3 regions of the Mesorhizobium sp. WSM4820 genome follow, and region 1 is predicted to be linked to each of the others. Evidence: predicted binding sites of a transcription regulator. Region 1 holds the regulator's gene; each other region holds the start of a gene.
What was found. The regulator PhoB, encoded in region 1, activates phosphate uptake and scavenging genes when phosphate is short. The targets are predictions, from matches to a motif close to TGTCATNNANCTGTCAT.
Positions count from the first base shown of each region.

Region 2: a site for PhoB is predicted at 1,469-1,485, ahead of AC0L2R_RS16160 (ceramide glucosyltransferase). Genes of this name have one in related genera too.
Region 3: a site for PhoB is predicted at 1,392-1,408, ahead of AC0L2R_RS13960 (alpha-D-ribose 1-methylphosphonate 5-triphosphate diphosphatase). Genes of this name have one in related genera too.

Region 1 covers NZ_JBVVQN010000018.1:6,538-9,809, forward strand. The annotation lists gene AC0L2R_RS25255 (ROK family protein) at 189-1,436, shown strand; gene phoB (phosphate regulon transcriptional regulator PhoB) at 1,568-2,257, opposite strand; gene phoU (phosphate signaling complex protein PhoU) at 2,274-2,981, opposite strand; gene pstB (phosphate ABC transporter ATP-binding protein PstB) at 3,017-3,272, opposite strand, start outside.
Region 2 covers NZ_JBVVQN010000009.1:54,468-57,739, reverse strand. The annotation lists gene AC0L2R_RS16170 (Hsp33 family molecular chaperone) at 1-757, shown strand, start outside; gene apaG (Co2+/Mg2+ efflux protein ApaG) at 954-1,346, opposite strand; gene AC0L2R_RS16160 (ceramide glucosyltransferase) at 1,604-2,758, shown strand; gene AC0L2R_RS16155 (O-succinylhomoserine sulfhydrylase) at 2,805-3,272, opposite strand, start outside.
Region 3 covers NZ_JBVVQN010000007.1:197,167-200,438, forward strand. The annotation lists gene phnF (phosphonate metabolism transcriptional regulator PhnF) at 1-170, opposite strand, end outside; gene AC0L2R_RS13960 (alpha-D-ribose 1-methylphosphonate 5-triphosphate diphosphatase) at 167-1,348, opposite strand; gene AC0L2R_RS13965 (PhnD/SsuA/transferrin family substrate-binding protein) at 1,469-2,326, shown strand; gene AC0L2R_RS13970 (phosphonate ABC transporter ATP-binding protein) at 2,406-3,155, shown strand; gene phnE (phosphonate ABC transporter, permease protein PhnE) at 3,148-3,272, shown strand, end outside.

The sequences.
Region 1 (3,272 bases):
CGAAAAAATACTGGTCCAACGCCGAAGCACTGTCAACACCAATTCTGATGGATTTTGACGTCCTGTCGGTCTTTTTTTCGAGGCTCGGAATAAATAATGACAGCCCCTTCTGCTTCTGCCAGTATTTGTCGGACATTACCGACGGCTTCCGATTCATGAGCGGCCGCGGCGGTGAGGAGGAAACAAAAATGTCGGTGGGAATCCGTCATGACGATCTGCGCCGGCGCAACCGGGCGATGGTGATTTCGGCCGTGCGCCGGGCAGGCCAGCCGTCGCGGACCGAGATCGCCGCGACCACCGGCCTCAGCCATTCGACCATATCGGCGATCTCTGCCGACCTGATCCAGGAAGGCATCCTGGCCGAGAGCAAGGCGAGCGAGACGGTTTCGCTGAAACGCGGCCGGCCGCAGGTCGGCCTCAGCCTCAATCCGCAAGCCGCTGCGGTGTTGGCCGTCGTGTTGTCGCTGAATTTCCTGTCGGTCGCCGTCATCGATTATGCCGGACAAGTGGTCGCCGAGGACCAGCGCCGGCTGGACACGCTGACCATGTCGCGCGACGCGCTGATCGGCGAATGTGTCGCCATCGTCCGACGCCGGCTCGAAGATCCCGACCTCGATGTCCAAAGCGTCGCCCGCATCGCGCTGGCAATCCAGGGCATCACCGATTCCCATGCGCGCGCCATGTTGTGGTCGCCGATCACGCCGCAGACGAACATCGCCTTCGCCGACATTCTGGAACGCGAGTTCGGCATCCCGGCCATCATGGAGAACGACTGCAACATGATGGCCGTGGCGCTGCGCTGGCGCCACCCGGATCGCTACCGCGATGATTTCATCGCCATCCTGCTCTCGCACGGCATCGGTATGGGGCTGGTGCTGAAGGGCGAGCTGTTCACCGGCACCCACTCCTCGGGCGGCGAATTCGGCCACATGATCCATCGGCCGGGCGGCGCGCTTTGCCGCTGCGGGCGGCGCGGCTGCGTCGAGGCTTATGCCGGCAACTACGCCATCTGGCGCAACGCAAGGCTGTTGAGCGAGAACGCAGAGCCGGTCGCCGATGTCAGCGACGCCGAGATGCGGGCACTGGCGGCCCGGGCGCGCGAGACGGACGGACCGGAGCGCGAAGCCTACCGCAAGGCCGGCGAGGCGCTCGGCTTCGGGCTCGGCAGCCTGTTTGCGCTGATCGATCCGGCGCCGGTGGCCATGGTCGGCGCCAGCGCTGCCGCCTTCGACCTGATCGAGCCGGCGCTGCGCGAGGCCATCGCCCAGACCGCCGGCGGCCAGCATTCGGGTTCGATTTCCTTCGACACCGAGCCGAATGAGTTGCCGCTGATCCGCGAAGGCTGCGCCATGCGGGCGCTGAGCTTCGTCGATCAGGAGATTTTCGCGCCGAGCATCCAGGCACGAGCCGGCTCGGTCGGAAAGAACGTGGCTTGAATCCGAAGGCAGGGATTCCCGGGTCGCGACTTGGGGTGTGTTGAGATTCAGGTCAGGCCGAGTCGAGAATGGTGGGTTCCGAGATCCGGAGCGGAGCGTACTTTGGGGTACGCCGGAAGCGCAGGTATCAGCTAGTCTTCCCTGATCGCATAGCCGGCGCCGCGGATGGTGCGGATGACATCGGGCATGCGACCATTGTTGACCGCCTTGCGCAACCGGCCGACATGGACGTCCACAGTGCGCTCGTCGATGTAGATCGTCTCGCCCCAGACATTGTCGAGCAACTGGCTGCGCGAGAAGACCCGACCCGGGTGCCGCATCATGAATTCGAGCAGCCGGAATTCGGTCGGCCCGAGCCGGATCTCGCTCTTCTTGCGATAGACCCGGTGCGATTCACGATCGAGCATGATGTCGCCGACCTTGAGCACGCTGGACAGCACTTCCGGCTTGGCGCGGCGCAGCAGCGCCTTGACCCTGGCCATGAATTCCGGTGTCGAGAACGGCTTGACCAGATAGTCGTCGGCTCCGGTCGAAAGGCCGCGCACCCGGTCGCTCTCCTCGCCGCGCGCGGTCAGCATGATGATCGGCAGCCGCTCGGTTTCGGGGCGCACCCGAAGCCGCCGGCAAAGCTCGATGCCGGAAACCGCCGGCACCATCCAGTCGAGCACCAAAAGATCGGGCACGTTTTCCTGCAGCCGGATTTCGGCCTCGTCGCCGCGCGTCACCACCTCGACCTGATAGCCTTCGGATTCCAGATTGTAACGGAGGAGGACGCCCAGCGGCTCTTCATCCTCCACCACCATGATGCGCGGCGCGATCATCGGCCGGTCACTCCTGTCATGTCGCCGGCGCCGACATCGTCGTTTCGTCGAGCTTCGGGCGATCCGCCGGCAATTGCTGCCCGGTCACGACAAAGTAGGCGTTTTCGGCGATGTTGGTGACGTGATCGCCGATACGCTCGAGATTCTTGGCGCAGAACAGAAGGTGCGTGCAGGCGGTGATGTTGCGCGGATCCTCCATCATGTAGGTCAGGAGCTCGCGAAAAACCGCCGTGTATTTCACGTCGATCTTCTGGTCGTCGGCGCGCAGTTCCTTCAACGCGCCGGCATCGCGCGACACATAGTGCTCGACCACGCCGCGCAGCTGCACAAGAACGAGATCCGCCATCGCGTCAATACCGTGCGACAGATTACGCGGCGTCGCGCTCTGCCCGACTGCGCTGACCCGTTTGGCTATGTTCTTGGCCAGATCGCCGATGCGCTCGAGATCGCCAGCCATGCGGATTGCGCCAACCACGGCGCGCAGATCCTGCGCCATCGGCTGCCGCTTGGCGATCAGCGTGATGGCGCTGTCATCGAGTTCGCGCTGCCGCGCATCCATGATGGCGTCGTCCGAGACAACGCGCTGCGCCATCGCATTGTCCGACGCAAGCAGCGCGCGGATCGAGGCCGCTACCATTGCGGCGGCGAGCTCGTCCATGTCGCGGATCAGCCGGTCGATGTGCTCCAGTTCCTCGTCGAAAGATGCGACGGTGTGTTCACCCATGGTGCTGTCCTCGTGTTCGAAATTCGCCGGACCGCTCAGCCGAACCGGCCGGTGATGTAGTCCTGGGTGCGCTTGTCGTCGGGGTTGGTGAACATCTTGTCGGTCGCGCCCTCCTCGACCAGATAGCCGAGATGGAACATCGCCGTGCGTTGCGACACGCGCGCCGCCTGCTGCATCGAATGGGTGACGATGACGATCGTATAGTTCTGGCGCAGTTCGTCGATCAGTTCCTCGACGCGGGCGGTGGCGATCGGATCGAGCGCCGAACAGGGCTCGTCCATCAGGATCACT
Region 2 (3,272 bases), on a different contig from region 1:
GCAGACCCGCACCGACGGGCCGGTCGACATGCTGGTGGCGGATTTTTCCACGCCGCATGCGCTGCGCGCCTATGCCCGCTTCGACGCCGACCGGCTGGAGGCACTGATTTCTGCCGGCGAGACCTCGCAGCGGACGCTGCTCGGCAGCGGTGTGCTGGCGCTGACTATCGACCAGGGCGCCCACACGCAGCGCTATCAGGGCATCGTCCAGCTCGACGGCGAGACGCTCGAGGAGGCCGCGCGCACCTATTTCCGGCAGTCGGAGCAGATCCCGACCGATCTCAGGCTTTCGGTGGCCAAGCTGTTGACGCCCGGCATCGGCGGTGCCCGCGAGCAATGGCGCGCCGGTGGCATCCTGGCGCAGTTCCTGCCGCAATCGCCTGAACGCATGCGCGTGCCCGACCTTCCGGGTGGCGACGGCGATCCGCGCGAGGAGATCCATGATCCGGCCGACAATTCTTGGCAGGAACTGCTCGCGTTGCTTGGCACCATCGAGCCGACGGAACTGATCGACCCGACGATCGGCGCCGAGCGGTTGCTTTACCGGCTGTTCCACGAGCACGGCGTGCGCGTCTTCGGCGGCGTGCCGGTAGCCGACCAGTGCTCATGCTCCAGGGAGAAGATCCGCGGCATTCTCGAAGGCTTCTCCGCCGACGAGATCAGGGACAGCACCGAGGATGGCGGCATTCACGTCGCCTGCGAATTCTGCTCGAAGCAATACGACTTCGACCCGGCGGAATTTGCTGCGGCTCAATAGAATTGAAATCACCAACGAAGCCTTGGCGCTGCCGTTCACCCTTACCCTCTCCCCGTGAAGAACGGGGAGAGGGGGCGCCAGCGTTGCGACAGGTTGTCCAGTTGATAGATGGTTCCCTTCTCCCCGTTCACTAAACGGGGAGAAGGTGCCGGCAGGCGGATGAGGGGCAGCACGACCTTCCGGCCATCTATCTCCCTCAGTTCACCGTCCGCCGCGTGCCCGGCAGGTCGAGCGAAAAGGCGGGGATGGCGACGTCGAACGTTTCGCCCCGCTTGTTGCGCATCGTGTAGTGGCCGACCATGATGCCGGATGGCGTCGAGAGTGGGCAGCCAGACGTATACTGATAACTATCGCCGGGATTGAGTTCAGGCTGGTCGCCGACAACGCCGGCGCCGCGCACCTCCTCGACCCGGCCGGTGCCGTCGGTGATCTGCCAGTAGCGCGACAGAAGCTGCACGAATTCATCCGACTGGTTGTCGATGGTCACCTGGTAGCCCCAGACATAGCGGTTCTCCGAAGGGTCGGAGCGATCTTCCAGATAGAACGGCCTGACCTGCACTTCGATGTCGCGCGTGACGGCGCTGTACATAAATCACTCCACACTATGCAGACGGAACATTCGACGCTCTCCGCAGTTCGGTCAACGGGGTGCGTCCCCTCGGTGTCTGCCATCGTTGCCCGAATTTGTTAAGCGCAGGTGCCGAACAACAATGTCATTTAAGTGACACGTGACAATGATGGTGTGCAGGGCCGGGGATGGTGTGCAGGGCCGGGCGACTCAGCATTCTGTCGAACTGTTGAAAACGGCTTCATGCGGCCGATTTTTTCTGGAGCGACCAGATTTTGATGGAATTGACAGTCACAGCCGCCTTGCTTTCCATAGTTCTGCTTGTTGTCAATCTCGCCAGCATCCTGCTCGCTTCGTTGAAGCTGAAGCGGCCTGGCAGGATCACGCCGCCAGCCGCCAAGGCGCCGCCGGTGTCGATCGTCGTGCCGTCGCGCGGCGTCGAGCCGTTTACCGAGGAGACGCTCGAGCGCGCCTTCTCTCTCGACTGGCCGCACTATGAGCTCATCTTCTGCGTCGCCCATACCGACGACCCGGTGGTCGGGCCGATCACCGATGCGATCGCCCGCTTTCCGGCCGTGCCGGCCCGGCTGCTGGTCGGCGACGACCGCATCAGCGGCAATCCGAAACTCAACAATTGCGTGAAGGCTTGGGAGGCCGCGCGCCACCACTGGGTCATCCTTGCCGATTCCAACGTCCTGATGCCGAGGGACTATGTCCAGCATCTGATGACGGCATGGCGGCAGGACACCGGCCTCGTCTGCTCGACGCCGATCGGCTCGCGGCCGGACGGGTTCTGGGCGGAGGTCGAATGCGCTTTCCTCAACACGCTGCAGGCCCGCTGGCAATATACCGGCGAGGCGCTCGGCCTCGGTTTCGCCCAGGGCAAGAGCATGCTGTGGAACAAGCCATTGCTCGACGCCAATGGCGGCATCCGTGCGCTTGCCGCCGAGATTGCCGAGGATGCCGCTGCGACCAAGCTGGTCAACGGGCTCGGACTGCGCGTCAATCTCGTTGCCGCGCCCTTCGAACAGCCGCTCGGCTTGCGCACATTTGGCGAAATCTGGTCGCGCCAGGCCCGCTGGGCACGCCTCCGTCGCGTCACATTCCCACTGTTCTTCGCGCCCGAGATCCTGATCGGAGCGGCGCCGCCGCTGGTGCTTGCGCTGGTTGCGGCAGCAGGCGCCGGTTTCAGCCTGCCGGCTACCGCCATCGCCGTGCTGATAGTCGCCTATCTGCCGGAATGCGCTCTCGCCTCGGCCAAGGGCTGGCACCTGTCGCTGCGCATGATCCCGGCGATGGTTGCGCGGGACGTGATGCTTCCCGCCATCTGGGTGCGCGGCTGGCTCAGCGGTGCCGTCGACTGGCGCGGCAACACGATGACCATCCAAACCAGCGCCGTTGCGGAATTGGAAGAGACGCCGTCGGGCGCCTGACCGCGCCTGCTTTGCAGATTAGAGCGCAGCAGTTCGGCGCGTATCCCTACCTGGCGGCTTTCAAGGCCTGCTCGATGTCTTCGAGCAGGTCGTCAGTGTCCTCCAGTCCGACGGATAGCCTGAGCGTGCCTGGCCCGATGCCAAGTTCGGCCCGCGCCTCGTCGCTCAGATTCTTGTGTGTCGTCGTCGCCGGATGGGTGATCAGGCTCTTGGCGTCACCGAGATTGTTGGAGATCAGCACGACATCGAGCGCGTTCTGGAAGGCGAAGGCCGCCTGCTTGCCCCCCTTGACGTCGAGGCAGATCAGCGTCGAGCCGCCCGACATCTGCTTCTTGACGATCGCCGCCTGCGGGTGATCGGCGCGGCCGGGATAGATGACGCGGACAATTTCCGATCGCTCGGCGAGGAAGTCAGCGATCCGGCCGGCACTTTCTGTCTGCTGGCGAACGCGTAGTGGCAGCGTCTCCAGCCCCTTCAGCAGCGTCCAGGCATTGAAGGGCGAGAGGCTGGGACC
Region 3 (3,272 bases), on a different contig from region 1:
AGCTGGCTGCCCGGCGCAAGACTGCCGCTCTCGATCAGATCGAAGATGTGATCGTAGATCTGCTGCCAGATCGGCGTATCGCTGCGAGGCCGAAAGACCAGCCCGTCAAAGGCCAGAAGGCGATTGCCATTGCGCTCGTGTGGTGTTGAAATTTTCGTGTCCAAGTTCATGAAACCTTATCCACCGGCGACCGCTGTGCAGACCGTCGGTCTGTGCGGGAGAGCCCGGAGCTATAGACAATTTGTCCATGGACCATGGTGGCCACCACACGCGGATGCTCTGGATCGCCAGCATCGACCAGGATCAGATCCGCCCGGCGGCCGGCAACAAGCGAGCCGCGATCGTCGAGGCCGGCCACCCGGGCCGGGTTTGCCGAAACCAGATTCCAGATCGAGGGGAAGTCGCCGGCGTCTGGCGAAGACAGTCTGAAGGCCGCATGCAGAGGCGAAGGGTAGTGGTAATCGCTGGTCAGCACCGTGCAAAGTCCGGCTCTGACGGCCTCGGTGGCATTCAGCGCTCCATTATGGCTGCCGCCGCGCACGACGTTGGGCGCGCCGAGGATCACGTCCTCGCCCATTTGCCGCGCGGCCTTGGCCGTTTCGAGCGTTAGCGGAAATTCCGAGGCCTTTGCGCCGAGGGCGCGAAAATACATGCGTTCCTCGGGAGACGCTTCGTCATGGGCAAGAAGCACATTGCCATTGGCCCGCGCAGTTGCGGCCAGCTTCCCGATCGCGATCTCAACCTCGGCGCGGCGGGACCAAATCTGGCCGAGCAACGTCATGTATTGCTCGCGGCTCAAGCCAGACCGCTCCGCCATCTGACCGATCTTGCGGGCAATCGTGCCGTTCAGCACCGACCCCGTGGTATGATCGTTGACGGCGATGATCGGCCGTGGCGAAAGCGAGAGCCATTGTACGACCTGCGCCATCTGATCAAGCGCGAAGGTCTCCCAGCGCAGATGCAGACGCGTATCGCAGCCAAGGCTATCGCGGAGATCGCAGACCGCGCCGATCAGCTGTTTGGCAGCGTCGAGCGAGCGAAGTCCAGGCTCCCACGACACCGTGACGCCGTGAAAGGCCGTGGTTACGCCATTGGCGACAAGCTGGCGGTCCGTATCTTTCAGCGCCAGCGCGGTGTCGAAGCGGACACCGGGCCGCGGCATGATCTGGCGCTCGAAGCCGTCGCCGTGGATATCGACGATCCCCGGAAGCACGAGCAGACCATCGGCATCGATTGTGGAGGCATGGGCCGCTCGCAGCTCTGACAGGGCGCCGCCGGTGACGCTCAGGTCCGCGGTTTCAAGTCCCCGTTCGGTAAGGATGCGACCACCCTGGATGTGCCAGTTCACTGTATCCCTCAAAAAGCAAAGGCTGCCGGTGGCGCCGGCGAAATGTCACGAGCACGTCATCTGCTGCGTATACGGATTAGCGGGTAACAGTTTCCTGTCTATACAGCAAAGGAAAAAACGATGATCCGCAGCATCGCAACCGCACTCGCCCTGACGCTTGCCTCCGCCGTTCCAGTGTTTGCGGAGCCAGTGAAATTCGCGGTAACCGACATGGAGGGACTGGAGGCTCTTCAGCAGGAATTCGGTGCTTTCCAGACCGCTCTTGAGGAGGCGACCGGCCTGGATGTCGAGCTGTTTCCGGTCAGTTCGCGGACCACCGCAGTCGAGGCGATGAATTCCGGGCAGGTCGATCTTGTCCTGACCGGTCCTGCAGAATACGTCGTCATGAAGGAATTAAGCCAGCCGAAGATTGTTGTCGCCTGGCAGCGCCCCGACTATTTCGCTCAGATCGCCGTGCTGGCGAATGGACCGATCCGCTCGGCCGAAGACTTGAAGGGCAAGAAGGTCGCATTCGGCTCGGTCGGCTCGACCTCCCAGCACCTCGGCCCCGCGCAGGCGCTGGCCGATTTCAACCTGAAATATGCCACCGATTACGAACCGGTAATCATATCGCGCAACATCGCGGCTGAGGCTCTCATCCGCGGCGACATCGCCGCTATCGGCTTGAATTTCGGCTATCTCAACTCGGTCCGGGAAGCATTCCCCGGCGTTGCCTTCTCGGTCATCGCACGGGGCCGCGATCTGCCGAACGACATTCTTGTCGCCCGCAAGGACATTTCAGATGACGTGTTCGTCAAGATCCGCGATGCCTTTGCGAAGAATGGCAATGAGCTGATGAAAGCGATCCTGACCGGCGAGGACAACCAGAAATTCAAGGGCGGTTTCTTCCTGACTGATGTCAGGGACTCGGACTACGACTATGTCCGCTCGATGTACCGCACGATCGGAATCGAGACCCTCACCGACTTCGTAAACTGAGGCTCGCTCCTTTTCAGCGACAAGGCCGGCGGCTAACCGCCGGTCTGTTTCGCAGTTCGGTCTCGGCCAAGAGGTCACTATGACAGCCATCATTCGGGCGCACGATCTTGCGAAGAGCTATGCGAACGGAAAGGTCATTTTCTCCAGTATCGGCCTCACCATAGCATCGCGCGAACGGGTTGCCCTGATTGGCTCGAACGGTGCTGGAAAATCCACCCTGCTCAAATGCCTCATTGGCCTTCTACCGTCGAGCGGTGGCGAGGTCGTCACCCTCGGCGAGAGCTTCCGCTCGGCGCCGTCCGTCGCCCAGCTGCGGCGCATTCGCAGGCAGATCGGATTTGTCTTCCAGCACCACGGACTGGTCAGCCGCCAATCGGTTCTTACAAACGTTTTGCAGGGCAAGCTCGGGCTGCCCGGCGGCTGGCGCGGCTGGCACCATTCCATCGCAAAGCAACACTGGCGCGAGGAAGCAATGCAGGCCCTCGCCGAAGTGCGGCTTCTCGGCAAGGCGGGCGCCCGCGCCGACGCGCTTTCTGGAGGGCAGGCGCAGCGGGTGGCGATTGCCCGTGCGTTGATCCGGCGTCCGAAGCTTTTGATAGCAGACGAACCGGCGGCAAGTCTCGACCCGGCGGCTGGACATGATGTGATGCGCGTCTTCTCCGAGCTGACCCAGGATCAGGCGATCACTTTGGTCTACACCACGCACGACATGGAACATGCTCTCGACTACTCCGACCGCTTGATAGCGCTCAAGGCGGGCAAGGTCTTCTTCGACCGACCGACGGCGCAGGTGACCCGCGCTGATCTGAAAGACGTCTTCGATGCATGACCGCCTTTCGCCGAGCCGGATTCCATCGATCTCGCCCGTCACTTTCAGCTTTGCCGTCGCTTTGGCCGCTCTCGTGATCGTTTCCGCCGGGCAGGTCGCACCTTCGCCGGAACAACT